3 regions of the Streptococcus sp. D7B5 genome follow, and region 3 is predicted to be linked to each of the others. Evidence: riboswitches for the same ligand, from Rfam matches in the RefSeq annotation. Region 3 holds a riboswitch; each other region holds the start of a gene.

Region 1 (10,045 bases), 570 kb from region 3:
TATCGTCTGGGTGAACTTGGACACTGAGCCAGTCGTTGGCATCGAGAATCTTGGTCAACAGTGGAAACACAGGTTCTGGACGGTTACCAAACAATTCACGGTGTTCCGCATACAAAGTAGCTAGGTCTGTTCCCTCAAAACGCCCATTAGCGACCTTTGAAACTCCATTTGGGTGGGCTGAAATAGCCCAGTATTCTCCGATTTTTTCACTTGGAATGTCGTAGCCAAACTCATCACGTAGCTTGGTTCCACCCCAGATTTTTTCTTGCATAACTGATTGTAAAAATAATGGTTCTGACATCTTGATCTCCTGTCTATTTTTCTCACTTCATTATAGCAAAAAGCCAGGTCTAATTGAACTCTTTTTCACATCTTATAAAGTAGGGAGAAGATTTTATAAAAATAGTGAACAAATGTGCTCTACTTAATACTTGCACCATTGCTGGCAATGACATCCTTGTACCAGTAGAAGGATTTCTTCTTGCTCCGTTTGAGACTTCCTTGACCTGCATTATCACGATCCACATAGATAAAACCATAACGCTTGTTCATTTCGCCTGTTCCAGCAGAAACCAGATCTATACAACCCCAAGTCGTATAACCAAGCAATTCAACGCCATCTTGGTAAATAGCATCTCGCATAGCCTTGATGTGGGCTTCTAGATAAGCAATCCGATAGTCATCTGCTACGTATCCATTTTCATCTGGCGTGTCCATAGCACCGAGGCCATTTTCTACGATGAACATAGGCTTTTGATAACGATCCCAGATAGCATTGAGGGTGATACGAAGCCCCAGTGGGTCAATCTGCCAACCCCATTCAGAGGATTCTAGATAAGGATTTTTGATAGAGGCAAAGACATTTCCAGCGGTCAGATTCGTCACTTCTGGATCGCCTGAGGCCACTCGACTCGCATAGTAAGAGAAGGAAACAAAATCAACAGTGTGATTCTTCAACAAATCCAAATCCTCTGCCGTCATTTCAATTTCTATCCCCTCACGCTCCCACTGTTTCTTGGCATAGTTTGGGTATTCCCCACGCGCTTGGACGTCAATGAAGAAGTAACTCTTACGGTCTTCCTCCATAGCTGCCCAGTAGTCTCTCGGATGGGCAGTGTTGGGATAGTATTGTCCTGCTGCCAACATACATCCCACCTTGTTTTCTGGATCAATTTCGTGAGCAATTTTAGTCGCCATAGCCGAGGCTACCAGCTCATGGTGGGCTGCTTGGTATTTGATCTGTTCTTGATTTTCTCCTTCTTCAAAACAAATCCCAGCTCCTAAAAAGGGGGCATGCAGAATCATATTGATTTCGTTGAAGGTGAGCCAGTACTTGACCAAGCCCTTGTAACGGGTAAAGAGGGTGTGACAGAGATTTGCGTAAAAGTCCAACATACGACGATTGCGCCAACCACCGTACTCCCTAATTAAGTGCATGGGGCAATCGAAATGCGTGATGGTCACCAGTGGTTCAATTCCATACTTGTGGCATTCCTTAAATAAATCCTCATAAAAAGCTAGACCAACTTCATTTGGCTCTGCTTCGTCACCTTGAGGAAAAATCCGAGTCCAAGCAATGGAAAGTCGATAGGTTTTAAATCCCATTTCTGCAAAAAGCGCAATATCTTCCTTGTAATGATGGTACATATCAATGGCTTCCTTTGCTGGGTAAAAATAGCCCTCCTCAAACGAAAACATCTTTTTCTGACCTGTAATAATAGCCTCACGGTCTGGACCAATCGGTACCACATCCACATTAGCAAGACCACGGCCATCTTGATTATAAGCACCCTCACATTGATTAGCTGCCGTAGCACCACCCCAGAGGAATCCTTCTGGAAATTGTAGTATTTCTGTCATCACTTTACCTCGATTGATTTATTACTTCTATTATACTAAAAAGGAGGCAAAAAGTTTGGAACCCTCTGGATAATAATAGCACTAAACTTACTTTTATATATACGAAAAAAAGACTGAAACCAGTCTTCTTTTTAAATCAAAGCTGTGATAGCCGTTACTAGGCCAAAAACGATACCTGGTGCATTAGCAGCCGCAAGTGGAATATCTCTTTCTTTCTTGAAAAGACCGTAGTAAACCCAGAGACTACAGTTGATGGCTGCAACCAAGGGCTGGATAAAGTTCCCTTTTTGACCAGCCAGGTTGTTCATAATTTGTGGGAAGTAAGACACATACATCATAACAGACATAAAGGTCGCTACCCAACCTAAAATTTTCATTTGTTTTTCAGACATTTTCAAAACCTCTTTCATTTTTACTGAATCTTATTTTAAAATATTCTTTCAAAACAATCAAGTCTTTAAAACTTTTGTTATAAAGATATAAACTATCACAATCTTGTTATAAGAAAGAGGGAACAGAAAAAAGACCGAATTGCTCCGTTCTGTTTACTCAATCAAATATTAGAAAATGAATACTCCTTTTCAATGAATCGATTGATTGATGGTAAATAAGCCGTTAGAAATTATTGACAGTATCGAAATTTTCTAGTAAAATGAATTTTGTTAATACCTAAATGGTGTGTAGTTTTCTATCAACATAGTCAGGAGAAAAGGAACTTATGCTAAAAAAATTTAATGAATTGTCACTGAAAGATAAGGCTTATCTAATTGGCGGTTTGAGCTTATTAGTCATTGTGATCTCATTTGGTCTACTCAATCGTCAAACAGTAACTGTCAGTCTTGTCTTTACACAACTATCTGCTCCCTTGATTTTGGTGATTTTTACTTGTCTAGTAATCGGGATCATTGCTGGTAGTGCTATTGGTATTAGCTATCACCATAACAAGACTCAAGATCTGAGAAGCCGCATTGCTGAAGCAGAAGCGACTATCAATATAAAAGACAGGGAGCTTGTCCAGTACGAGGAACAGGTGCAACAATTAAAACAGGAAGCCAAACAATAAGTGTAGAAATCATAACCACCCGTGAAAACGGGTGGTTTTTTGTCTCGCACCTAACGGAGCGAGACGGACTGAAAGTCGCATAAATACAAAAAAGATCGAATTGCTCCGATCTTTTTAAGTTTCACTCCAAGAATGTTTAGATAAAAAATTTGATAATAGAATTACCTACTTCATACGATAAAAATCAATCACTAGACCAGCAGGCCCTTTAACTAATAAGGACTCTGTTCCCCAATCCGTTTCACAAAGACCGTGTAAAATCTCGACACCGATCTCTTTTAACCGTTGGTAATTCTGATTTAGATCCTCAATCTCAATATGAAGAATGATTCCTGACTGAAAATCTTCCAAAGGAATCAAATGATTTTGGGACAACATCAGACAGTGACTGCCAATCGTAAACTGAGCAAAACTGTCATCAACATAATCGGACTTTTTATCCAAAATACGCTCCAAGTCAGCACAGACTTGTGGAACATCTGAAACGATAATATCTAATTGATTTAAATTCATTTACTATACTCCATAAAAAGACCGGATTGCTCCGATCTTTTTAAGTTCCACGAAGGAATTATTTAATTGCGCGTGATTGCAAACCTTCTTCTTCCAAGAAGAGACGGAATGGTACGAGTTCTTCTGCTTCGTATTTTTCCTTGAAGGCTTTGATTGCTTCTTCTGAGTGTTGTTTTGGATCCAATTCAAGTACTTCTACTGGAAGCGGACGGTGTTGAGAGATGCGAGCATCGATCACAACAGTTTTACCTTCTTTGTTCAATTTAACAGCTTCTGCAACAACTGCGTCGATGTCTTCGATACGATCAACTGTAAATCCAACAGCTCCTTGAGCTTCAGCGATTTTCGCATAGTCAGCATTAGGGAAGTCACAACCAAACAAGTGTTTGTTTGTGTCTTCGTATTTGTCCTTGATGAAGGCATATTTACCATTTGAGAAGACAACGTTGATAACTGGAAGGTCGTATTGAACGTTTGTGATAACGTCTGGGTAGCACATGTTGAATGCACCGTCACCCATGATGTTCCATACTTGGCGATCTGGATTGTCTTTCTTAGCAGCGATACCACCAGGAAGGGCAATACCCATTGTCGCAAAGAGTGGAGATGTACGCCACATGTTCTTAGGTGTCATGTGAAGGTGACGAGTAGATGTTTGAGTAGTGTCACCTACGTCGATTGAGTAGATAGCGTCTTGATCAGCATGTTTGTTGATTGCATTGTAAACTTGGTACAATTGCAATTCACCCTCAGTTTTACCTTCGAGTTTGTTCATGTAATCACGCCAGTTTTGGTTGTTCTTCACGTTTGCACGCCACCATGGAGTAGATTCTACTGGGTTCACTTTGTCAAGGATAGCTTTCGCTGCTTGACCTGCGTCACCAAGGATTGAAGCGTCAAGGGCGTGACGTTTGCCAAGTTTGTAAGGGTCGATATCAACTTGGATGAATTTTTCAGTGTTCTTGAATGCTTCGTAAACTTCAGCAAATGGGAAGTTTGAACCAAGGAAAAGAACTGTGTCTGCTTCGAAGACCACTTCGTTAGCTGGTTTCCAACCAACACGGTAAGCAGAACCTGTCAAACCTTCGTAGTTCCATTCAAAGGCTTCAAAGTTTTTACCAGTTGTGATGATTGGTGCTTTGATTTTACGTGACAATTCAGTAATGACTTCACCAGCTTTAACACCACCGTAACCAGCATAGATAACTGGGCGTTCAGCATTGTTTAAGATTTCAACAGCTTTGTCAATTTCAACTTCGTTCAAAGCAGGAGCGATGAATGAACGTTCGTATGAACCTGAACCATAGTATGAGTTTTCATCGATTTCTTGGAAACCGAAGTTTACTGGGATTTCAACAACAGCTGGACCTTTTTTAGAAACTGCAGCACGGCAAGCTTCGTCAATTACTTTTGGCAATTGCTCAGCGTAAGCGACACGTTTGTTGTAGACAGCGATACCGTTGTACATTGGGTTTTGGTTCAATTCTTGGAAGGCATCCATGTTGAGTTCGTTAACAGGACGTGATCCAAGGATAGCAAGGAATGGAGTGTTATCCATAGCTGCATCGTAAACACCGTTAATCAAGTGAGTCGCACCTGGACCACCTGAACCAACTGCAACCCCGATTGAGCCACCGAATTTAGCTTGCATGACCGCTGCAAGAGCACCTGTTTCTTCGTGGCGAACTTGCAAGAAGCGGATATCTTTGTCTTCAGCCAAAGCGTCCATCAATGAGCTGAGTGTTCCTGATGGGATACCGTAGATGGTGTCTACGCCCCATGTTTTCAATACGTTGAGCATTGCTGCAGATGCAGTAATTTTCCCTTGAGTCATAATGATAACTCTCCTTCAAATATTTTTAAAACTTGATAAACCCGTTTTCATATACTAATTGGAAACGTTTCAGCAAATTTTTACTCTACTACTTTACCACATTTGTTTTGGGTCTCCTAAGAATGTGCTCAGAAGTTCTTATTCTCTATTACAGTACAGTTTGAAAACGTTTTATATAACTGTTTTATAATAAAAAGCGAGCAAGCTCGCTTTTAGTCTATTTTACTAAAGTTTAGCATGAGTGAACTGGTTAAAACAGATACAGAACTAAAGGCCATGGCTAGACCAGCCAGTTCTGGATTGAGAACGAGACCAATTCCTGAAAAGACTCCTGCTGCAATCGGAATTCCGGCGACATTGTAGATAAAGGCCCAGAAAAGATTGAGCAGAATTCGATTGAAGGTTTTCTTGCTCATGTCAAAGGCACGAACCACTCCTAGGAGGTTATTAGTTGTCAACACCAAATCTGCTGACTCGATGGCAATATCTGTTCCAGCTCCCATAGCAATCCCCACATCTGCTACACTGAGGGCAGGAGCGTCATTGATACCATCACCAACAAAGGCCACTTTCCCAGCTGATTGTAGTTTATGGATTTCATGGGCTTTTTCTTCTGGCAAGACACCTGCAATGACCTCTTCGATTCCAATCTGATCGGCAATAGCACGCGCCACGCCAGCATTATCCCCTGTCAGCATGACTGTTTTAAGTCCACGTTTTTTCAGCTGACTGATGGCTAGCTTGGCATTTTCCTTGGGGATATCTTGCAGGGCAAGCAAGCCTTTGATTTCATTGTCAACAGCCAAGTAGACAACTGTCTTAGCTTCTTTTTCTAGTTCTTCTAGTTTTTCTTGATAAGTGCTTGAAATGATCATCCCATCCAGCATTTTAGCATTTCCAAGCAAGACTTGTTTCCCAGCTATTTGCCCTGAAACACCTTTTCCATGAAGGGCTTGGAAATTTTCAACAGTTTGAATCTCAAGTCCAGTTTCAGTCGCTCGCTTGACAATGGCCTCAGCCAGTGGGTGCTGAGAGGCTTCTTCTAAAGAAGCTGCTAAGCCAAGTACTTCTGTCTCATCGCCAATGATATCTGTTACCACTGGTTTTCCTTCTGTCAAAGTTCCTGTCTTATCAAAGACGAGAGTTTTGACTTTCTGGATTTCCTGTAAGACGGTTCCATTCTTGAGGAGAACGCCCATTTTGGCACTACGCCCAGTTCCCACCATGAGAGCCGTTGGTGTTGCGAGTCCCAAGGCACAAGGACAAGCGATAATCAAAACTGCCACCCCATAAAGCAGAGAAGTCACAAAGCTAGCCCCAAGTAAGACAAACCAAACCCAAAAAGTCAGAATCGCTAAAATGACGACTGCTGGGACAAAAATCCCTGAAATCTTATCCGTCAAATCCTGAATTGGTGCTCGGCTAGTCTGGGCTTTCTTCACAAAGTCCACAATCTGAGCCAAAACTGTCTCTGAACCAACTTTTTCTGCTTTAAAAACCAGTGTTCCGCTATTATTGATAGTGGAGCCAATGACGGTATCTCCAACTGTCTTGTCTACCGGCAGGCTCTCACCTGTCACCATGGATTCATCAATACTGGACACACCTTCTACTACGACCCCATCAACCGCAATCTTTTCACCTGGTCGTACTCGAATCAGGTCACCTACCTTGACTTGCTCTAAGGGGACTTGAACATAGTTATCCTCACGCAAGACTTCTGCAGTTTTAGCCTGCAAGTCCAGTAATTTCTCCACAGCTTGGGAAGTATTTTTTCGCATTTTTTCCTCAAAAACGGCTCCCAAAAGAACAAAGAAGAGGATAAATCCAGCACTTTCAAAGTAAACGGGGAGACCAGCGAAGAGGGCAACTAAGCTATAGAAATAGGCCACTAGAGTTCCCAGAGCCACCAAGGTATCCATATTGGCATTGTGCTTTTTAAAGCTGGCCCAAGCGCTTTGGATATAGGGACCACCTGCTACTAGCATAATGGGTGTTGTGGCTAGAAAGGTTCCCCAATGCATGACTTGGTGACTAATGCTGCCTGTCAACATCCCAACCATGAGAAACACAAGAGGAAGAGTAAAAATACTAGTAATCCAAAAACGTTGCAAAAGTGACAAAGATTTTCGAGTCTTCTCAACTACGGTATAACTTCCCTTTTGCATCTTCATGCCACATGAAAATTCATGTTGCCCCAACTCTTGAGGCGTAAAACGAATTGTCTTCTCCTCGTCCACGCCGATTGGTTCCAAGATACCTTCTTCTTCAAAAAGGATTTCTTTGTAACAGTTTGATGGCGTCACACGATGAAAAGTTATCTCAGCCGGAATCCCTTTTTGAAGCTGAATATGAGCTGGATGATAGCCTTTTTCAGCTCGGATACGGATTTTTTGAATGCCATTTTCTAGGCTTGCTTTCACAATTTCTGTCATAGTCTCCTCCTACTCTACAATCATCTTGCCGTGCATCATGTTCATACCACATGCAAAGCCAAACTCTCCAGTCTGCTCAGGTGTGATTTCCACTACATACTCTTCACCCATAGGAAGATCCGCATGCACACCAAAATCTGGAAAGACGATCTGATCTAGACAGGGTGAAGGGTCCTTGCGGTCAAAGACAATGCGGGCTGGCACTGATTTTTTAAGAATAATCAACTCAGGCGTATAGCCCCCCATGACTTCCACTCGGATCTCTTGGTAACCCTTTTTTTGCTGGGCCTTTTGTCCAGATTTTTCAGGCTTTTTGAAAAACCAAAACAAGATAAACGCGATAAGGGCAATACAAATAATGGTTACAATACTATTTAACATGACGTCTCCTTTACATACAATTACATCTTACTTCTGTTACAGCGCTTGATTTCTTCTTAGAAATCACAGCTTCTAAGTCTTCCAAGTCAGCCAAAGTGAAATCACATTCCACAATCAAATCAGCCAACAAGTTCTTAATCCTACGAGAACAAACCTTGTCTTTGATATCTTGGACAAGCAAGTCTCGACTCTGGTCCAGAGTTAAAAGGGCTGAATAGACAAAGAACTTGCCTTCTTTTTTCCTTGTCAGACACTCTTTCTCAACTAAACGAGCCAAAAGAGTTTGAATGGTCGACTTGGACCAGTCGAACCGCTCCGCCAGAACCCTGATCAAATCCGTACTGGTCTGCTCTCCTTGCATCCAAATAATCTTCATGACCTGCCATTCTGCATCTGAAATCTGCATCATCACACCTCCTAAATCTACATTTGTCGATTACAGTTATTAGTATACTCTCAAAATCTACATTTGTCAACTATAATTTTTATTATTTTTTCGAAAAATAGAATTCTAATCCTGTAACGAGAGATTTGCAGTCAAATTTCACTATATAAACTATAAAAATATGCTATACTGTAGAAAAAAGAAAACAACCACTAGGGGTGCGTAAAGCTGAGATTAACGACTGTTATATCCCTTTGACTCAATCTAGGTAATGCTAGCTGATGGAAGTGGAAATGATAATGAGGACTAGCTAGTCTTCTATTGCTTTCCTCAAACAGACTAGCTTGTTCTTGAGAATACAAACTTCAGTTGGTTGGGAGGTTTTAGATGACTTATTTACCCGTTGCTCTATCCATTGCAGGAACTGACCCTAGTGGCGGTGCTGGCATTATGGCTGATTTGAAGTCATTCCAAGCGAGAGATGTCTATGGAATGGCCGTTGTCACCAGCCTTGTCGCTCAAAATACCAGAGGTGTTCAATTAATCGAGCACGTCTCCAACCAAATGCTGGAAGCTCAATTGGAGAGTGTCTTTTCGGATATCAAACCTCAGGCTGTGAAAACTGGTATGTTGGCAACTACTGAGATCATGGAGATCATCCAACCCTACCTTAAAAAGCTGGACTGTCCCTATGTGCTGGACCCTGTTATGGTCGCTACGAGTGGGGACACCCTGATTGATACCAGTGCGAGAAGCTTCCTAAAAACAAACCTACTTCCCCTTGCAACCATTATCACTCCCAATCTTCCTGAAGCAGAAGAGATTGTTGGTTTTTCAATCCATGATCCAGAAGACATGCAGCGTGCTGGTCGCCTGATTTTAAAAGAATTTGGTCCTCAGTCTGTAGTTATCAAAGGTGGTCATCTTGAAGGTGGTGCCAAGGATTTCCTCTTTACCAAGGAGGAACAATTTGTCTGGGAAAGTCCACGAATTCAAACCTGTCACACCCATGGTACTGGATGTACTTTTGCTGCAGTGATTACGGCTGAACTAGCCAAGGGGAAGACCCTTTATCAGGCAGTCGATAAGGCCAAGGCCTTTATCACAAAAGCCATCCAAGACGCCCCTCAACTCGGTCATGGTTCTGGCCCAGTCAACCATACAAGCTTTAAAGATTAAGAAAAAACTCTCTAGTTCCCACTATAAGGGAATTAGAGAGTTTTTGATTAGGAAATAATGTCATCTAGCTTTGTTAAAAAAGCTTGCGTTTTTGCTTCTATATCTTCTGCCTGCATCAAATCACGGACAACGGCTACCCCTGCTATACCAGTTTCAGCAAGTTGGTCAATATTCTCTGACGTCAGGCCTCCGATAGCAACTACTGGAATGGCGACCGTTTGGCAAATTGTTTTCAAGGTTGAAATCAGGGTGATGGGTGCATTTTCTTTGGTCGTAGTTGGGAAAATGGCTCCTGTTCCCAAGTAATCCGCACCCGATGTTTCCGCCTCAAGAGCCCTTTTTACTGTTTTAGCAGTGACACCGAGGATTTTTTCAGGACCCAAGACTTTGCGGGC
Region 2 (10,045 bases), 550 kb from region 3:
TATTAGAGGAAATCATGACAAAATTAAGAGAAGATATCCGTAACATTGCGATTATCGCCCACGTTGACCACGGTAAAACAACCCTCGTTGACGAATTATTGAAACAATCTGAAACTCTTGATGCACGTACTGAATTGGCAGAGCGCGCTATGGACTCAAACGATATCGAAAAAGAGCGTGGGATTACCATCCTTGCGAAAAATACAGCCGTTGCTTACAACGGAACTCGTATCAACATCATGGACACACCTGGACACGCGGACTTCGGTGGAGAAGTTGAGCGTATCATGAAGATGGTTGACGGTGTTGTCTTGGTCGTGGATGCCTACGAAGGAACCATGCCACAAACTCGTTTCGTATTGAAAAAAGCCTTGGAACAAGACCTTGTCCCAATCGTGGTTGTTAACAAAATCGACAAACCATCAGCTCGTCCAGCAGAAGTAGTAGACGAAGTATTGGAGCTCTTCATTGAGCTTGGTGCAGACGACGACCAGCTTGACTTCCCTGTGGTGTATGCTTCAGCTATCAACGGAACTTCTTCATTGTCAGACGATCCAGCTGATCAAGAAAAAACAATGGCACCAATCTTTGACACCATTATCGATCATATTCCTGCTCCAGTGGACAACTCAGATGAACCTTTGCAGTTCCAAGTGTCACTTTTGGACTACAATGACTTCGTAGGTCGTATCGGTATCGGTCGTGTCTTCCGTGGTAGTGTGAAAGTTGGGGACCAAGTTACCCTTTCTAAACTAGATGGTACAACGAAGAACTTCCGTGTTACAAAACTTTTCGGTTTCTTTGGTTTGGAACGTCGTGAAATCCAAGAAGCAAAAGCAGGTGACTTGATTGCCGTTTCCGGTATGGAAGATATCTTTGTTGGTGAGACGATTACACCGACAGATGCAGTTGAGCCTCTTCCAATCCTTCACATCGATGAGCCAACGCTTCAAATGACCTTCTTGGTCAACAACTCACCATTTGCTGGTAAAGAAGGTAAATGGGTGACTTCTCGTAAGGTAGAAGAACGCTTGCAAGCAGAATTGCAAACAGACGTTTCCCTTCGTGTTGACCCAACTGATTCACCAGATAAATGGACGGTTTCAGGACGTGGAGAATTGCACTTGTCAATCCTGATCGAAACCATGCGCCGTGAGGGTTATGAACTTCAAGTGTCTCGTCCAGAGGTTATTGTAAAAGAAATTGACGGTGTTAAATGTGAACCATTTGAACGTGTTCAAATCGATACTCCAGAAGAATACCAAGGATCTGTTATCCAAAGCCTTTCTGAACGTAAGGGTGAAATGTTGGATATGATTTCAACTGGTAATGGTCAAACTCGTTTGGTCTTCCTTGTTCCAGCGCGTGGTTTGATCGGATACTCAACTGAGTTCTTGTCAATGACTCGTGGCTACGGTATCATGAACCATACCTTTGATCAATACTTGCCATTGATTCCAGGTGAAATTGGTGGACGTCACCGTGGTGCCCTTGTTTCCATCGATGCTGGTAAGGCTACAACTTACTCAATCATGTCGATCGAAGAACGTGGTACAATCTTTGTCAACCCAGGTACTGAGGTTTACGAAGGAATGATCATCGGTGAAAACTCTCGTGAAAACGACTTGACAGTTAATATCACCAAGGCCAAACAAATGACCAACGTCCGTTCAGCTACTAAGGACCAAACAGCGGTTATCAAGACACCTCGTATCTTGACCCTTGAAGAATCACTTGAGTTCTTGAACGACGACGAGTACATGGAAGTAACGCCTGAGTCTATCCGTTTGCGTAAGCAAATCCTCAATAAGGCAGAGCGTGAGAAAGCCAATAAAAAGAAAAAATCAGCTGAATAAGAGCTAGAAAGAGATAAAGATGGTCTATTTAATCATAGGGATACTCTTATTACTACTCTATGTATTTGCGACACCTCAAAGTATTAAAGGAACAGTCAACATCGTTATCTTGGTCTTTGTAGTTGTTGCACTCTTGATTTTGCTGATGTTGTCCATCTTGCAAATCTTCCAATTACCGACAGAATTCTTTGTCACAATCGCCATGCTGGCCCTGGCTTACTTTAGCTTGAGAGACATTACGCTCATGTCTGAAAAAAAGAGCAAAAGAAGATAAAAAGAAAGAGAGCCATAGCTCTCTTTTTCTATGCTAGAATGAAGGCTAGAGCATTTTCGTTTAGTATTATTTCCATAAAAATGGTAAAATAGTAGGAGTAGAAATGGAGTTTGAGACATGAAAGTAATCGATCAATTTAAAAATAAGAAAGTACTTGTTTTAGGTTTGGCTAAGTCTGGTGAGTCTGCGGCCCGTTTGTTGGACAAGCTGGGTGCTATTGTGACAGTAAATGACGGCAAGCCTTTTGAGGAGAATCCTGCTGCTCAAAGCTTGCTAGAAGAGGGAATCAAGGTTGTCACTGGTGGGCATCCTTTGGAGCTCTTGGATGAAGATTTCGCTCTGATGGTGAAAAATCCAGGTATCCCGTATAGCAATCCCATGATTGAAAAGGCATTGGCAAAGGGGATTCCAGTCCTGACTGAGGTGGAATTGGCTTATTTAATCTCAGAAGCGCCAATTATCGGTATCACTGGTTCAAATGGGAAAACAACCACAACGACGATGATTGGGGAAGTTTTAACTGCTGCTGGTCAACGCGGTCTCTTGTCAGGGAACATCGGCTATCCTGCTAGTCAAGTGGCTCAAACTGCGACAGACAAGGATACCCTTGTCATGGAGCTGTCTTCCTTCCAACTAATGGGAATTCAAGAGTTTCATCCAGAGATTGCGGTTATTACCAACCTCATGCCAACTCATATCGACTATCATGGCTCTTTTGAAGAGTATGTGGCAGCTAAGTGGAATATCCAGAACAAGATGACAGCGGATGATTTCCTTGTTTTGAACTTTAACCAAGATTTGGCAAAAGAATTGGCTAGCAAAACACAAGCCACTGTTGTTCCATTTTCAACATTGGAAAAGGTTGATGGAGCTTATCTGGAAGATGGTCAACTCTACTTCCGTGGGGAAGTGGTCATGGCAGCTGATGAAATCGGAGTTCCAGGTAGCCACAATGTAGAAAATGCCCTTGCGACTATTGCTGTAGCCAAGCTCCGTGGTGTGGATAACCAAACCATCAAGGAAACTCTATCAGCCTTTGGAGGTGTCAAACACCGTCTCCAGTTTGTGGATGAAATTCAGGGTGTCAAATTCTATAACGATAGCAAGTCAACCAATATCTTAGCCACTCAAAAAGCCTTGTCAGGATTTGACAACAGTAAGGTTATCTTAATTGCAGGTGGTTTGGACCGCGGCAATGAGTTTGACGAATTGGTGCCAGATATTACTGGGCTCAAGAAGATGGTTATCCTCGGTCAATCTGCAGAACGTGTCAAACGGGCAGCGGATAAGGCTGGTGTGGCTTATGTAGATGCGACAGATATTGCTGATGCGACCCGCAAGGCTTATGAGCTCGCGACTCAAGGAGATGTGGTTCTCCTCAGTCCTGCCAATGCTAGCTGGGATATGTATGCTAACTTTGAAGTACGTGGCGACCTCTTTATCGACACAGTAGCGGAGTTAAAGGAATAATATGAAAAAAATTGTCTTTACAGGTGGGGGGACGGTTGGACATGTCACCCTCAACCTTTTGTTAATGCCCAAGTTCATTGAAGATGGCTGGGAAGTTCACTATATTGGTGACAAGCATGGAATTGAACACCAAGAAATCCTCAAGTCAGGTCTGGATGTGACCTTCCACTCCATTGCGACTGGGAAGTTGCGTCGCTATTTCTCTTGGCAAAATATGCTGGACGTCTTCAAAGTTGGTTGGGGAATTGTCCAATCGCTCTTTATCATGTTACGACTGCGTCCACAGGCTCTTTTTTCAAAGGGGGGGTTTGTCTCTGTACCGCCCGTTATCGCAGCGCGTGTGTCAGGAGTGCCTGTCTTTATCCACGAATCGGACCTGTCCATGGGCTTGGCCAATAAAATTGCCTATAAATTTGCGACCAAGATGTATTCAACATTTGAGCAAGCTTCAAGTTTGTCTAAGGTTGAACATGTGGGGGCAGTGACCAAGGTTTCAGACCAAAAGACTCCTGAACCAGATGAATTGGTGGATATCCAAACCCACTTTGATCCTAAATTGCCAACGGTATTGTTTGTTGGTGGTTCTGCAGGAGCTCGTGTCTTTAACCAATTGGTGACAGATTATAAGCAAGAACTGACAGAGCGCTACAATATTATCAATCTCACTGGAGATTCTAGCCTCAATGAGTTGAGTCAAAATCTCTTTCGTGTTGATTATGTGACGGATCTCTATCAACCTTTGATGGAGATGGCAGATGTGGTGGTAACGCGTGGCGGTGCCAATACGATTTTTGAGCTCTTGGCCATGGCGAAACTCCATCTCATCGTACCATTGGGTCGTGAAGCAAGTCGAGGAGATCAGATTGAAAATGCAGCCTATTTTGTTAAGAAAGGCTATGCAGAAGAACTTCAAGAAAGTGACTTGACCTTGGAAAGCTTGGAGGCGAAACTCAGTCACTTGCTTAGTCACAAGGACCAATACCAAGCTAGCATGAAAGCTTCGACTGAATTGAAATCTCTTGCAGATTTTTACGATCTATTAAGAAAAGACCTAGCATAAGGAATATCAATGTCAAAGGATAAGAAAAAAGAATCAAACCCTAAGAAAGAATTGTCTGAATGGCAGAAACGAAACCAGGAATACCTGAAAAAAAAGGCTGAGGAAGAAGCTGTCCTAGCTGAGGAGAAGGAAAAGGAAAAACAAGCTCGAATGGGGAAAAACTCTAAGTCGTTAGAGGAAAGTAAGAAGTCATCAAGTGATTCCGACCAGAACGAAACTGTTCCAGACGAAGAATCATCCGAAAAAGAAGAAAAATCTCAAAAGGATGACCGGAAAGTCAAAGAGGAAAAAGAGAAGAAGAAAAAAGAAAAACCAGAGAAACCAGAAAAACCTGCCAAGCCTAAAATTGCTCCTGTTCATATTTGGCGAGCTGTGAGTATCTTGGTACCCAGTGTCCTGGTCCTTCTTCTTTCAGTCTATCTATTGACTCCACTTTCGACCATCAAAAATATCGAGGTTAAGGGAAATAGTAACACGCAGGCGGATGACATCAAACAGGCTTCTGGGATTCAAGATAGCGACTATACTTTAGCTCTATTGTTGGATAAGGAAACATACGCTGAGCGAATCAAGTCCAATCATTGGATAGAATCGGCGAAGATTGACTATCAATTTCCGACTAACTTTACGATTGAGGTTAAGGAGTTTGATATTGTCGGTTATTATGTGTCTGGTGAAGAACATTATCCTATTCTTTCTAGTGGTACAGTAGAGTCAACTCCTATTGATCGCTTAAACTTGCCCGAGACTTATCTGACAGTTACCTTTAACGACGAGCAGCAGGTGAAAGAGCTGATCACAGGATTGTCTACCATCAGTGAGGATATCAAGAGTCAAATCCAGAAAATCGAATTAGCGCCGAGCAAGGCAACAGCAGATCTTTTAAAAATTACTATGCTGGATACAGATGAAATTTTGGTTCCTCTATCAGAATTGAGCAAGAAATTGCCTTATTACAGCAAAATCAAACCACAATTGTCAGAACCGAGTGTAGTCGATATGGAAGCTGGAGTATACAGCTATACGATAGCGGATAAATTGATAGAAGAGGCTGAGGAAAAAGCCAAGCAAGAGGCCAAGGAAGCTGAGAAGAAAAAACAGGAAGAAGAAAAGAAAAAACAAGAAGAACAAGGAAATCAAAGCCAAACGAGCCAGCAATCACAGAGTCGATAGACTAACTTTTCCTCTTGATTTTGAATGGTATAGAAGTCCAGTTTCGAGTTTTTGCTTGACAAGTCCTAGTATAAATAATAGAATAGAAAAAAACCTTTAAAGCAGTCCAGAGAGGCAGCTAAGGTTAGACGGTGAAAGGGTGGACTCTACCCATTTTTCGTGGAACCTTGCTGTTGGCAGGTTCCTTTTTTCGTGGTTTATTTTTGACCATACTCTCTTGCTCGTAAAGGTAAAAGGAGAAAGGTATGCGTGAACATCGTCCAGTTATTGCTCTTGATTTTCCTAGTTTTGAGGCGGTCAAGGAATTTTTATCTCTTTTCCCAGCAGAAGAAAGTCTTTATTTAAAAGTGGGAATGGAGCTTTATTATGCGGAAGGTCCAGAAGTTGTCCGTTATTTGAAGTCACTAGGGCATAGTGTCTTTCTGGACCTCAAGCTACATGATATTCCAAATACAGTTAAATCGGCCATGAAGGTCTTATCTCAGCTTGGTGTAGACATGACAAATGTTCATGCTGCTGGTGGTGTGGAGATGATGAAGGCTGCGCGTGAAGGTCTGGGGACACAAGCCAAATTGATCGCTGTGACCCAGCTGACATCAACGTCGGAAAGCCAGATGCAGGATTTTCAAAATATCCAAACCACTCTGCAAGAGTCTGTGATTCACTATGCCAAGAAGACAGCTGAAGCGGGCTTGGACGGTGTGGTTTGTTCAGCTCAGGAAGTGCAACTCATCAAGCAGGCCACCAATCCAGACTTTATCTGTTTGACACCGGGAATTCGTCCGGCGGGAGCTGCGGTAGGAGACCAAAAACGTGTCATGACACCTGCTGACGCCTATCAAATCGGTAGTAACTATATCGTAGTAGGACGTCCCATTACCCAAGCTGAAGATCCTGTTGTAGCTTATCATGCTATTAAGGATGAATGGAACCAAGACAGAAATTAAAGAAATAGATTATAAAAACAAAAGGAGAATACTATGACACTTGCTAAAGATATCGCTAGCCACCTCTTGAAAATCCAAGCTGTTTACCTCAAACCAGAGGAGCCTTTCACTTGGGCATCTGGTATCAAATCGCCGATTTATACTGACAACCGTGTGACGCTTGCCTATCCAGAGACTCGTACCCTAATTGAAAATGGTTTTGTGGAAGCTATTAAAGCAGAATTTCCAGAAGTAGAAGTGATAGCAGGAACTGCGACAGCAGGAATTCCACACGGAGCGATCATTGCTGACAAGATGAACTTGCCTTTTGCCTATATCCGCAGCAAACCAAAAGACCACGGAGCTGGTAATCAAATCGAAGGTCGTGTAGCTCAGGGGCAAAAGATGGTAGTGGTTGAAGACCTCATTTCAACGGGTGGGTCTGTTCTTGAAGCCGTAGCAGCAGCTAAACGCGAAGGAGCAGATGTGCTTGGAGTTGTAGCGATTTTCAGTTATCAATTGCCGAAAGCCGATAAGAATTTTGCGGATGCTGATGTGAAATTGGTGACACTTTCTAACTACAGCGAACTCATCCACCTAGCCCAAGAAGAAGGTTACATTACGCCAGAAGGACTCGACCTCCTAAAACGCTTTAAAGAAGACCAAGAAAATTGGCAAAATGCTTAAAACATAGAAAATCAGGTAGTCACAAGGTTACCTGATTTTTATATGTGGGCAATAAAACAAAGGTTCCTAAAGGTAAAGAAGAATATAGGATAATGGTAGAATGAGAGTCCTCTCTTTTTTGGGGCATATTCAGATAATCAGTTTGAAATTTCCAGACAAAATTTTTGAAAGGATTCTGAAAAAGAGGTAAGATAGTTAATGTAAGACAAAGTAAACGCTTACTTAATAAGGAGGACACTTTATGTCATATAAAACAAGCAATGCAGAAGGACCTGTAGATTTTATTAACACTTATGATTTGGAGCCAATGGCGCAACAAGTCATTCCTAAAGCTGCCTTTGGTTATATCGCTAGTGGAGCAGAGGATACTTTCACTTTACGCGAGAACATCCGTGCCTTTAACCACAAACTTATTGTTCCTCATACGCTTTGTGATGTTGAAAATCCAAGTACAGAGATTGAATTTGCAGGTGAAAAATTATCTTCACCAATTATTATGGCGCCTGTTGCGGCTCATAAATTGGCAAATGAACAGGGGGAAGTAGCTACTGCGCGTGGTGTGCATGAATTTGGTTCTCTCTATACAACTAGTTCCTACTCTACCGTTGACCTTCCAGAAATTACGGAAGCTCTTCAAGGAACACCTCATTGGTTCCAATTTTACTTTAGTAAGGATGATGGAATTAACCGCCATATCATGGACCGTGTGAAGGCTGAAGGCTATAAAGCGATAGTCTTGACGGCGGATGCAACTGTAGGAGGGAATCGTGAGGTTGATAAGCGCAATGGTTTTGTCTTCCCAGTTGGCATGCCGATTGTTGAGGAATACCTGCCAGAAGGTGCTGGAAAATCAATGGACTTTGTTTACAAGTCAGCTAAACAACGCTTGTCTCCACGCGATGTCGAATTTATCGCTACATACTCAGGACTTCCTGTGTATGTCAAGGGACCACAATGCCGTGAGGACGTTGAACGTTCGCTTGCTGCGGGAGCTTCAGGTATCTGGGTAACCAACCACGGTGGTCGCCAAATCGACGGTGGACCAGCATCCTTTGACTCACTTCAAGAAGTGGCTGAAGCAGTTGATAAACGTGTGCCAATTGTCTTTGACTCTGGTGTTCGTCGTGGTCAGCACGTCTTTAAAGCCTTGGCTTCAGGAGCAGACTTGGTAGCTATTGGGCGCCCTGTTATCTATGGCTTGGCTCTCGGCGGTAGTGTTGGTGTGCGTCAAGTCTTTGAGCACTTGAATGCAGAATTGAAGACAGTCATGCAGTTATCTGGAACTCAGACTATTGAGGATGTCAAACACTTCAAACTCCGTCACAACCCATACAATCCAACCTTCCCAGTTGACCCTCGTGACTTAAAATTGTATTGATAAAGAAGACGGCCTCCACCTTATGTGGAGGTTTTTCTTCGTGTATAGAAAGATTAAATCGTTATTAGAAACTATATAAATATATTTTCCAGTCAAATATCTTGCTAGGACTTTCATTTTCTGTTATACTGGTCCAGTAATAAAATAATAAAGACATTTGGGGTGCCTTAGGCTGAGATGATACCCATTGAACCTGATACAGTTAATACTGGCGAAGGGAAATGTGAAAAGGTTTTTTTCGTATGTCGAAAAGAACTGTCTAATCTTGTAAGTCAACTCTAATTCTTGATTGTAATTGGAGTTTTTTTGTTTATACAAACTGGATAGGCTTGTTTAGGTAGCTCTCTGCAAATGCCCTCGATGTTCTTTAAAAGTATCAAGTGGAATTACGATTTTGCTTGGTATCTCTTGATATTTTATTGATTACTAAGGAGTAAAGAAAGGAAAAATAAATATGGAAACACAAGACTATGCATTTCAGCCAGGTTTGACCGTTGGAGAATTATTAAAAAGTAGTCAGAAGGATTGGCAGGCTGCAATCAATCATCGTTTTGTTAAGGAACTTTTTGCGGGGACAATTGAGAATAAGGTCTTAAAAGACTACCTGATTCAAGATTATCACTTCTTTGATGCCTTCTTATCCATGCTGGGTGCCTGTGTAGCTCATGCAGACCAGCTTGAATCCAAACTTCGTTTTGCCAAGCAACTGGGCTTTCTTGAAGCAGATGAAGATGGTTATTTCCAAAAGGCTTTCAAAGAGTTAAAGGTAGCAGAGCATGACTATCTAGAAGTGAACTTGCACCCTGTAACAAAAGCGTTTCAGGATCTAATGTATTCTGCTGTGGCTTCATCAGACTATGCTCATCTTTTGGTCATGCTGGTCATTGCAGAAGGTCTCTATTTAGACTGGGGTTCTAAAGATTTGGCACTACCTGAAGCCTATATTCATTCGGAATGGATCAATCTACATAGAGGTCCTTTCTTTGCAGAGTGGGTTCAATTTCTAGTTGATGAACTTAATCGTGTCGGGAAAAACCGAGAAGATTTGACAGAACTTCAGAAACGCTGGAATCAAGCAGTTGCTTTAGAATTAACCTTTTTTGATATCGGTTATGAATTATAGGACAGATGCAATCCTTTGATGTAGATTAAAAGAATGAACAAACAAACTATATAAATATATTTTCCAGTCAAATATCTTGCTAGGGCTTTCATTTTTTG
Region 3 (10,045 bases):
TGGATTTCACTATCGTTGACCACGTCAGTCAAGACATGCTGAGCGCAGACTCCATCTTCCACTTTGAGCTCTTTGGGGAGAATTACCATACAGATGACTTGGTTGGTTTTGCTTGGTCCTGCGGAGATAAACTTTACGCTACAGACAAACTTGAGCTCTTGCAGGAGCCGGTTTTCAAGGAATTTTTAGAAAAAACACCTCTGAAAGTGTATGACTTTAAGAAAGCGAAGGTTCTTTTAAATCGCTTGGGTTTGAACCTCCAGGCACCTGCTTTTGACAGTCGTTTGGCAAAATACTTACTCTCAACAGTCGAGAACAATGAAATCTCAACTATTGCGAGTCTCTATGGCCAGACTTATCTGACTGATGATGAGACTTTCTACGGTAAGGGGGTCAAGAAAGCCATCCCTGAGAGAGAGAAATTCTTGGAGCATTTGGCTCGCAAGGTTGCTGTATTGGTTGAGACGGAACCGGTTTTACTTGAAAAACTCAGTGAACATGGGCAGTTAGACCTTCTCTATGACATGGAGCAACCTCTGGCTTTTGTCCTTGCCAAGATGGAAATCGCTGGAATTACAGTCAAGAAAGAGACCTTGCTTGAGATGCAGGCTGAAAATGAACTTGTCATTGAAAAATTAACTCAGGAGATTTATGAACTGGCTGGTGAGGAGTTTAATATCAATTCCCCTAAGCAGTTGGGCGTGCTTCTCTTTGAAAAGCTCGGTCTTCCTCTGGAATATACCAAGAAAACCAAGACAGGTTACTCGACAGCTGTGGATGTGCTAGAGCGTCTAGCTCCCATTGCTCCGATTGTTAAAAAAATCCTAGACTACCGTCAGATTGCTAAGATTCAATCTACCTATGTGATTGGTTTGCAAGACTGGATTTTGGATGATGGCAAGATCCACACGCGCTATGTGCAGGATTTGACTCAGACTGGGCGTCTGTCTAGTGTAGATCCAAACTTGCAAAATATTCCTGTGCGTTTGGAGCAAGGCCGTCTCATTCGTAAGGCTTTTGTGCCTGAGTGGGAGGATAGCGTTCTTCTTAGCTCGGATTATTCGCAGATTGAGTTGCGCGTTTTGGCGCATATCTCTAAGGATGAGCACTTAATCAAAGCCTTCCAAGAGGGAGCAGATATCCATACCTCGACGGCCATGCGGGTCTTTGGAATTGAACGCCCTGAGGATGTGACTCCAAATGATCGTCGCAATGCTAAGGCCGTCAACTTTGGAGTGGTTTACGGAATTTCAGACTTTGGTTTGTCTAATAATCTGGGCATCAGCCGTAAAGAGGCTAAAGCCTACATCGACACTTACTTTGAACGCTTCCCAGGTATTAAAAACTACATGGATGAAGTGGTGCGTGAGGCGCGTGATAAGGGTTATGTAGAGACTCTCTTCAAGCGTCGTCGTGAGTTACCAGATATTAATTCGCGCAACTTTAACATTCGTGGTTTTGCAGAGCGGACAGCTATCAACTCTCCTATCCAGGGATCTGCAGCAGATATTCTCAAGATTGCAATGATCCAGCTAGACAAAGCTCTAGTGGAAGGTGGCTATCAGACCAAGATGCTCTTGCAAGTGCATGATGAAATCGTCCTCGAGGTTCCGAAATCAGAACTAGCAGCCGTCAAAGCTCTAGTGAAACAAACCATGGAAGAAGCCATCCAGCTCAGTGTTCCCCTTATCGCAGATGAAAATGAAGGGGCAACATGGTACGAGGCTAAATAAGAAAGTTATGAAAGAGTTTGAAACATTTGCCTTCAAGCTCTTTTTCATGATTTTCTGTAAGCAGTTTCCTTGACTTTTCCTTGTATTTGCGTTACTATATTTCCATATAAGATATGGGAGTCTGTGTACAGTCTGAGAGGAAGTGTTAAACTTCGACCGCACCTGATCTGGGTAATGCCAGCGTAGGGAACGATACTTAGCCGAATTCTGCACCTTTTCCATATATGGAAGGGGTTTTCTTTTTGTCAAAAGGAAACCTGAGAAAAGGAGGTTTTTATGAAAGCAAGCATTGCCTTGCAAGTCTTGCCCCTATCGCAGGGGGTTGACCGAATTGCTATTATCGATCAGGTTATTACCTATCTGCAAGCTCAGTCCGTGACCATGGTAGTGACACCATTTGAAACGGTCTTGGAAGGGGAGTTTGATGAGCTCATGCGTATTCTCAAAGAAGCGCTTGAAGTGGCAGGGCAGGAAGCAGATAATGTCTTTGCCAATGTCAAAATAAATGTAGGAGAGATTTTAAGTATTGATGAGAAACTTGAAAAGTATACTGAGACGACACATTAGTCTATTGGGTTTTCTAGGAGTCTTGTCAATCTGGCAGTTAGCGGGAATATTCAAACTTTTACCCAAGTTTATCCTGCCAACCCCTTTTGAAATTCTCCAGGCCTTTGTTCGTGACAGAGAATTTCTCTGGCACCATAGCTGGGCGACCTTGAGAGTGGCTTTGCTAGGTCTAGTCTTGGGAGTCTTGATTGCCTGTCTCATGGCTGTACTTATGGATAGTTTGACTTGGCTCAATGACCTGATTTACCCTATGATGGTGGTTGTACAGACCATTCCGACCATTGCCATAGCTCCTATCCTGGTCTTGTGGCTAGGTTATGGGATTTTGCCCAAGATTGTCTTGATTATCTTGACGACAACCTTCCCTATCATCGTCAGTATTTTAGATGGATTTAGGCACTGTGACAAGGATATGCTGACCTTGTTTAGTCTGATGCGGGCAAACCCTTGGCAAATCCTGTGGCATTTTAAAATCCCGGTCAGTCTGCCTTACTTTTATGCAGGTCTGAGGGTCAGTGTCTCCTACGCCTTTATCACAACAGTGGTATCTGAGTGGTTGGGAGGTTTTGAAGGTCTTGGTGTTTATATGATTCAGTCTAAAAAACTGTTTCAGTATGATACCATGTTTGCCATTATTATTCTGGTGTCGATTATCAGTCTTTTGGGTATGAAGCTGGTCGATATCAGTGAAAAATATGTGATTAAATGGAAACATCCCTAAGATAAGGATGTTTTAGAAAAAGAAAAGAGGAAGTGAAAATGAAGAAAACATGGAAAGTGTTTTTAATGATTGTAACAGCTCTTGTAGCTGTCGTGCTTGTGGCTTGTGGCCAAGGAACTGCTTCTAAGGACAACAAAGAAGCAGAAGTTAAGAAGATTGACTTCATCCTAGACTGGACGCCAAATACTAACCACACAGGGCTATACGTTGCCAAGGAAAAAGGTTATTTCAAAGAAGCTGGAGTGGATGTTGATTTGAAATTGCCACCAGAAGAAAGCTCGTCTGACTTGGTGATCAATGGCAAGGCGCCATTTGCTATCTATTTCCAGGACTACATGGCTAAGAAATTGGAAAAAGGTGCAGGCATTACTGCTGTTGCCGCTATCGTTGAGCACAATACATCAGGAATCATTTCTCGTAAATCTGACAATGTAAGCAGTCCCAAAGACTTGGTTGGCAAGAAATACGGAACCTGGAATGACCCAACGGAGCTTGCTATGTTGAAAACCTTGGTAGAATCACAAGGCGGAGACTTTGAGAAGGTCGAAAAAGTACCAAACAACGACTCAAACTCCATCACACCAATTGCCAATGGCGTTTTTGACACCGCTTGGATCTACTACGGTTGGGATGGTATCCTTGCCAAATCTCAAGGCGTAGATGCTAACTTCATGTACTTAAAAGACTATGTCAAGGAGTTTGACTACTACTCACCAGTTATCATCGCAAACAACGACTATCTAAAAGACAACAAGGAAGAAGCTCGTAAAGTCATCCAAGCCATCAAAAAAGGCTACCAATATGCTATGGAACACCCAGAAGAAGCTGCAGATATCCTCATCAAGAATGCACCTGAACTCAAGGAAAAACGTGACTTTGTCATCGAATCTCAAAAATACTTGTCAAAAGAATACGCAAGCGACAAGGAAAAATGGGGACAATTTGACGCTGACCGCTGGAATGCCTTCTACAAATGGGACAAAGAAAATGGTATCCTTAAAGAAGACTTGACTGACAAGGGCTTCACTAACGAATTTGTAAAATAATGACAGAAATTAGACTAGAACACGTCAGCTATGCCTATGGCGATGAAAAGATTTTAGAGGATATCAACCTACAGGTGACTTCAGGTGAAGTCGTTTCTATCCTAGGTCCAAGTGGTGTTGGAAAGACCACTCTCTTTAACCTAATCGCTGGGATTTTAGAAGTCCAGTCTGGGCGAATTGTCTTGGACGGTGAAGAAAATCCCAAGGGGCGCGTGAGTTATATGTTGCAAAAGGATTTGCTTTTGGAGCACAAGACGGTGCTTGGCAATATCATCCTGCCCCTCTTGATTCAAAAGGTGGATAAGGCAGAGGCTATTGCTCGAGCGGATGACATCCTTGCGACCTTCCAGTTGACAGCTGTACGGGACAAGTATCCTCACGAACTCAGTGGAGGGATGCGCCAGCGTGTAGCCTTGCTCCGGACCTACCTTTTCGGGCACAAACTCTTTCTTCTAGACGAGGCCTTTAGTGCCTTGGATGAGATGACCAAGATGGAACTCCACGCTTGGTATCTGGAGATTCACAAACAGCTACAGCTGACGACCTTGATCATCACGCATAGCATCGAAGAGGCCCTTAATCTTAGTGACCGCATCTACATCTTGAAAAATCGTCCTGGGCAAATTGTTTCAGAAATTAAACTAGATTGGTCCCAGAACGAAGACAAGGAAGTCCAAAAAATTGCCTACAAACGGCAAATATTAGCAGAATTGGGATTAAATACTTAGATCCTTAGAACAATATTATATATTAAGTCCAAGCAAGAACCCTGCTTGGATTTAATTGTTTCAAAGCTTATGCGGACGCGGGATTGGCTGACTTATCCATCTATCTGATAAGTTAATATAAAAATTAGCACATTATAGTTGACATACTGTTATAGACCTGTATAATATAATTGAACCATTATAGACAATAAGGAGGATAATGTGGTGAAAAAGAGAACTAGTAAACTCTTTCGTGGCTTGATGGCCTTGCTACTGGTTGTGTCGGTCTTTTTGCCTGCACTAAGACTTAATGGAGTAGTTAGTGCTGCCGAAAAAACTGAATCAGAGTACACTTTGACTACAGAGCCGACGATTAATACGAACCGATTAGTCGATCATGCCAAATATGGAGAAGGTAAGTTCTATCTTAAAACAACTTACGCATTCCCAGACAATGTAACTCTGAATAACGGTGATTTCATGGTTTATCACGTTCCAAATGAGTTCAAAATCGAAGTAGATTCTAGTACAGATTTGAAAGCTCCGAACGGTGAAACGATTGCAAAACTGACAACAGAGAAGGCAACGAATACTGCTAAGATTACAGTAACAAACGAAGAGTACTTTAAGAAGTTTAATGAGAACAAACAAATTGTTGCATCATTTACTGTAGTATGGGCAGACCATGTTGAAAAGAATAAGGAATATGAAATCAACATTCCTGGTGCAGGAGTTTACCATTTGACTCGTATCGTTCCAGACGTTGACCCAACTGGATTTACTAAATGGGGAGTTCAAGACTCAGACGATCCTAACTATGTAAACTGGCGTATCCGTGTTAACCGCTATGCAAAATCTTACACTGGTGTAAATATCCAAGATACTATTCCTGATGGACAAGTTCTTGCAAGTGAAATCACTGGTTACTACTTCCCAGACTGGGAAAATGGTTACGGAAGAACAAAATTGGATAGTGCTCATGTCCAAGTAACAGATAAGAACCATTTCTCAATTACACCTAATGGTGATGGAACTCTTGATCATAAAGGTTTGTTCATCCTATACCGTACTCGTTTGACTAAACCAGTTGACCAAGTTACTAAACGTGTACTAAATAACGTGTCGGTAACTACAAACGAGGAAGCTCAACCAATTGATTTTGAAGGTTTTGCACCAATTACCACAACAGACGGTATTGGTGGAGGTGCCAAATCGGATGAGGTTGCTCTAGAAGTAACTAAGAAACTTGAAGGTAAAGCTCTTGAAAAAGATGCATTTAGTTTCCAACTTCTAGATGACAAAGGTAATCTTTTACAAACTGTCAAAAATGATGAGAATGGTAAAGTGAAGTTCGAGGCAATCAAATACAAAGAAGCAGGAACTTTTAAATATACCATTAAAGAAGTTAATGATAACAAACCTGGATACACTTATGATGCGAACGTCCTTAAAGCGACTGTAACAGTAGAAGATGTTTTGGGTGAAAAATTAGCGAGCGTCAAATTTGAAGATTCTAAGAAAGAATTTACAAACACATACGCTGCTAAAGAAGCAAAACTTCAACTTGAAGCTAAGAAAGTCTTGAACGGTAAAGCTATCGAGGCTGGCCAATTTGAATTTGAGTTGAAAGAAAACGGAGCAGTTCTCCACACTGTTTCAAACGATGCAAACGGTAAGATTCAATTCCCAGAACTTAAGTTCACACAAGAAGAAACCCGTACATTTACTATCGCTGAAAAAGCAGGTGATGTAGCCGGAGTTGAATACGATCCAAATGCTTATGAAGTAAAAGTAGTCGTTAAAGATAACGGTCAAGGTCAACTTGTTGCAACACCAGATACAAAGAACATTACTTTCACGAACGTTTATAAAGCTAAACCAGCAAAACCTATTATCATCACAGCTACTAAAGTCTTGAACGGTAAAGAGCTTGAAGCTGATAAATACGAATTCGAACTTAAAAAAGATGAAGAAGTCGTTGCGACAGCTAAAAACGCTGCAGACGGAACTGTTACTTTCAAAGAAATTGAGTTCGCAACAGCAGGTGACTACACTTACACTATCACTGAAAAAGCAGGTAGCGAAAAAGGTGTGACATACGATACTGCTAAACACGAAGTTAAGGTAAAAGTTACAGATAACGGCCAAGGTCAACTTGTTGCAGCTGTTACAGGTAACAACCCAACCTTCACCAACACTTATAAAGCAGCTACAACAAGTGCTACTATCACGGCTACTAAAGTCTTGAATGGTAAAGCTCTTGAAGCAGGTAAATATGAGTTTGAACTTAAAGAAGGTGACAAAGTAATCGGAACAGCGACAAACGCAGCAGACGGTACTGTTACTTTCGAAGATATCAAGTACGCAGCAGCAGGCAACCACACATACACTATCACTGAAAAAGCAGGTAGTGAAGCAGGTGTGACATATGACACTGCTAAACACGAAGTTAAGGTAGCAGTTACAGATAACGGTGCAGGCCAACTTGTTGCGACTGTAACTGATAACAACCCAACTTTCACCAACACTTATAAAGCAGCTAAAACAACAGCGACTATCACAGCTAAGAAAGTCTTGGATGGTAAAGCTCTAGAAGCTGACAAATATGAGTTTGAACTTAAAGAAGGTGACGAAGTAATCGGAACAGCTAAAAATGCTGCAGACGGTACGGTTACTTTCAAAGATATTGAGTACAAAGAAGCAGGCGACCACACATACACTATCACTGAAAAAGCAGGTAGCGAAGCAGGTGTGACATACGACACTGCTACACATGAAGTGACAGTAAACGTTACAGATAATGGTCAAGGCCAACTTGTTGCAACTGCAACTAACAACAACCCAACCTTCACCAACACATATAAAGCAGCTACAACAACAGCTACTATCACGGCTACTAAAGTCTTGAATGGTAAAGCTCTAGAAGCTGGTAAATATGAGTTTGAACTTAAAGAAGGTGACAAAGTCGTTGCGACAGCTAAGAATGCTGCAGACGGTACTGTTACTTTCGAAGATATCAAGTACGCAGCAGCAGGCAACCACACTTACACTATCTCTGAAAAAGCAGGTAGTGAAAAAGGTGTGACATACGACACTGCTAAACACGAAGTTAAGGTAGCAGTTACAGATAACGGTCAAGGACAACTTGAGGCAGCTGTTACAGGTAACAACCCAACCTTCACCAACACATATAAAGCAGCTTCAACAACTGTAAACATCACGGCTAAGAAAGTCTTGAATGGTAAAACTCTTGAAGCAGGTAAATATGAGTTTGAACTTAAAGAAGGTGACAAAGTAATCGGAACAGCGACAAACGCTGTAGACGGTACAGTTGCTTTCGCAGGTATCGAGTACAAAGAAGCTGGTGAGCACACTTACACTATCTCTGAAAAAGCAGGTAACGAAGCAGGTGTGACATACGATAAATCTACTCACAATGTAACAGTTAAAGTTGTTGATAACGGTGCAGGCAAACTTGTTGCGACTGTAACTGACAACAACCCAACCTTCACAAACACTTATGTTGCATCTTCAACACAAGTAATTTTCTCAGCTAAGAAAGTCTTGAAAGGTGATAAAAAGCTTGTAGAAGGTCAATTTAAGTTTGAACTTAAAGAAGGTGACAAAGTCGTTGAGACAGCTACAAACGCTGCAGACGGTACTGTTACTTTCAAAGCTATTAAGTACAACGAAGCAGGTAAGCACACTTACACTATTACTGAAGTAGATAGTAAGGAAGAAAATGTGACATACGATACTGCTAAACATGAAGTGACAGTTGAAGTGGTTGACAACGGTACAGGCCAACTTGTAACAACAGTTACAGGTAACAACCCAACCTTCACTAACACGTATACTGAACCGAAAAAAGAAGAACCTAAGGAAGGTCCTAAGGGTGAACAGCCTAAGGGAGATTTGCCAAACACTGGTGGAGCAGACTTTACAGCATTCTCTACTATTCTTGGTCTAGTTCTTGCAGCTTTGGCAGGACTTGTATACCGTGCTAAAAAAGTTGACTAATCTCAACTTTGAATAACTAAAAAAGATGGCGACTGTTTTACGGTCCCATCTTTTTGTTTTGGATAGTTTATAATAATCTTCGTAACTCGTTCCCTTTTCCTTTAAAAAAATCAAAAATTTCGGTATAATAGTCAAAGATAGTCAAGGTTCAAAGAAGGAGTTTGATTTACTATGAGATTTAAAAATACATCAGATCATATCGAAGCCTATATCAAGGCGATTTTAGACCAGTCTGGTATCGTGGAATTGCAGCGGAGCCAGTTGGCAGATACCTTCCAGGTTGTACCGAGTCAGATCAACTATGTCATCAAGACACGCTTTACGGAAAGTAGAGGTTACTTAGTTGAGAGCAAGCGTGGTGGCGGAGGCTACATTCGAATAGGCCGGATTGAGTTTTCCAATCATCATGAGATGCTCCGCGATTTGCTTTACTCGATTGGTGAGCGAGTTAGTCAGGAGATCTATGAGGATATTCTCCAGCTTTTGGTGGAGCAGGACTTGATGACCAAACAGGAGATGACCTTGCTGACTTCAGTAGCAACAGATCGTGTCCTAGGGGAAGAATCCTCAGTTGTCCGTGCCAATATGCTCCGACAGCTATTACAAGAGGTAGATAGAAAAGAGAAGTAAGATGAACTATTCAAAAGCATTGAATGAATGTATCGAAAGTGCCTACATGGTTGCGAGCCATTTTGGAGCCCATTATCTAGAGTCTTGGCATTTATTGATTGCCATGTCCAATCACAGTTACAGTGTGGCAGGTGCGACTCTAAATGATTATCCATACGAGATGGACCGTTTAGAAGAGGTTGCGTTGGAACTGACTGAAACGGATTATAGCCAAGACGAAACCTTTACAGAATTACCCTTTTCCCATCGTTTGGAGGTTCTCTTTGCAGAAGCAGAGTATGTGGCCTCAGTGGTCCATGCAAAGGTACTAGGGACAGAGCATGTCCTCTATGCGATTTTGCATGATGGCAATGCCTTGGCAACTCGCATCTTGGAGAGAGCGGGCTTTTCTTATGAAGACCAAAAAGATCAGGTCAGAATTGCCGCTCTTCGTCGCAATCTAGAAGAGCGTGCAGGATGGACAAGAGAAGATCTCAAGGCTTTGCGTCAACGCCATCGCACAGTAACTGACAAGCAAAATTCCATGGCTAATATGATGGGCATGCCTCAAGCTCAAAGTGGTGGTCTAGAGGATTACACGCATGACCTGACGGAGCAAGCGCGCTCTGGCAAGTTAGAACC

The links. A riboswitch is a leader RNA that binds a small molecule or an ion and turns the genes downstream of it on or off. The one in region 3 is predicted to bind thiamine pyrophosphate.
Region 1: another riboswitch for thiamine pyrophosphate. It lies ahead of thiD (bifunctional hydroxymethylpyrimidine kinase/phosphomethylpyrimidine kinase); the one in region 3 lies ahead of P8P68_RS07350 (thiamine-binding protein).
Region 2: another riboswitch for thiamine pyrophosphate. It lies ahead of P8P68_RS00440 (TenA family protein); the one in region 3 lies ahead of P8P68_RS07350 (thiamine-binding protein).

What each region holds. Positions count from the first base shown of each region.
Region 1 covers NZ_CP121467.1:99,936-109,980, reverse strand. The annotation lists gene manA (mannose-6-phosphate isomerase, class I) at 1-301, opposite strand, end outside; gene P8P68_RS00520 (6-phospho-beta-glucosidase) at 421-1,860, opposite strand; gene P8P68_RS00515 (SemiSWEET family transporter) at 1,992-2,252, opposite strand; gene P8P68_RS00510 (LapA family protein) at 2,579-2,923, shown strand; gene P8P68_RS00505 (VOC family protein) at 3,089-3,436, opposite strand; gene spxB (pyruvate oxidase) at 3,495-5,270, opposite strand; gene P8P68_RS00495 (heavy metal translocating P-type ATPase) at 5,483-7,705, opposite strand; gene P8P68_RS00490 (cupredoxin domain-containing protein) at 7,715-8,086, opposite strand; gene P8P68_RS00485 (CopY/TcrY family copper transport repressor) at 8,097-8,492, opposite strand; TPP riboswitch at 8,676-8,774, shown strand; gene thiD (bifunctional hydroxymethylpyrimidine kinase/phosphomethylpyrimidine kinase) at 8,859-9,650, shown strand; gene thiE (thiamine phosphate synthase) at 9,698-10,045, opposite strand, start outside.
Region 2 covers NZ_CP121467.1:84,709-94,753, forward strand. The annotation lists gene typA (translational GTPase TypA) at 15-1,856, shown strand; gene P8P68_RS00405 (DUF3165 family protein) at 1,876-2,130, shown strand; gene murD (UDP-N-acetylmuramoyl-L-alanine--D-glutamate ligase) at 2,248-3,600, shown strand; gene P8P68_RS00415 (UDP-N-acetylglucosamine--N-acetylmuramyl-(pentapeptide) pyrophosphoryl-undecaprenol N-acetylglucosamine transferase) at 3,602-4,660, shown strand; gene P8P68_RS00420 (FtsQ-type POTRA domain-containing protein) at 4,670-5,833, shown strand; gene pyrF (orotidine-5'-phosphate decarboxylase) at 6,079-6,780, shown strand; gene pyrE (orotate phosphoribosyltransferase) at 6,814-7,446, shown strand; gene lctO (L-lactate oxidase) at 7,688-8,824, shown strand; TPP riboswitch at 8,973-9,061, shown strand; gene P8P68_RS00440 (TenA family protein) at 9,279-9,947, shown strand.
Region 3 covers NZ_CP121467.1:1,500,652-1,510,696, forward strand. The annotation lists gene polA (DNA polymerase I) at 1-1,733, shown strand, start outside; TPP riboswitch at 1,837-1,939, shown strand; gene P8P68_RS07350 (thiamine-binding protein) at 2,010-2,300, shown strand; gene P8P68_RS07355 (ABC transporter permease) at 2,263-3,021, shown strand; gene P8P68_RS07360 (ABC transporter substrate-binding protein) at 3,060-4,067, shown strand; gene P8P68_RS07365 (ABC transporter ATP-binding protein) at 4,067-4,795, shown strand; gene P8P68_RS07370 (FctA domain-containing protein) at 5,036-8,794, shown strand; gene P8P68_RS07375 (CtsR family transcriptional regulator) at 8,966-9,424, shown strand; gene P8P68_RS07380 (ATP-dependent Clp protease ATP-binding subunit) at 9,426-10,045, shown strand, end outside.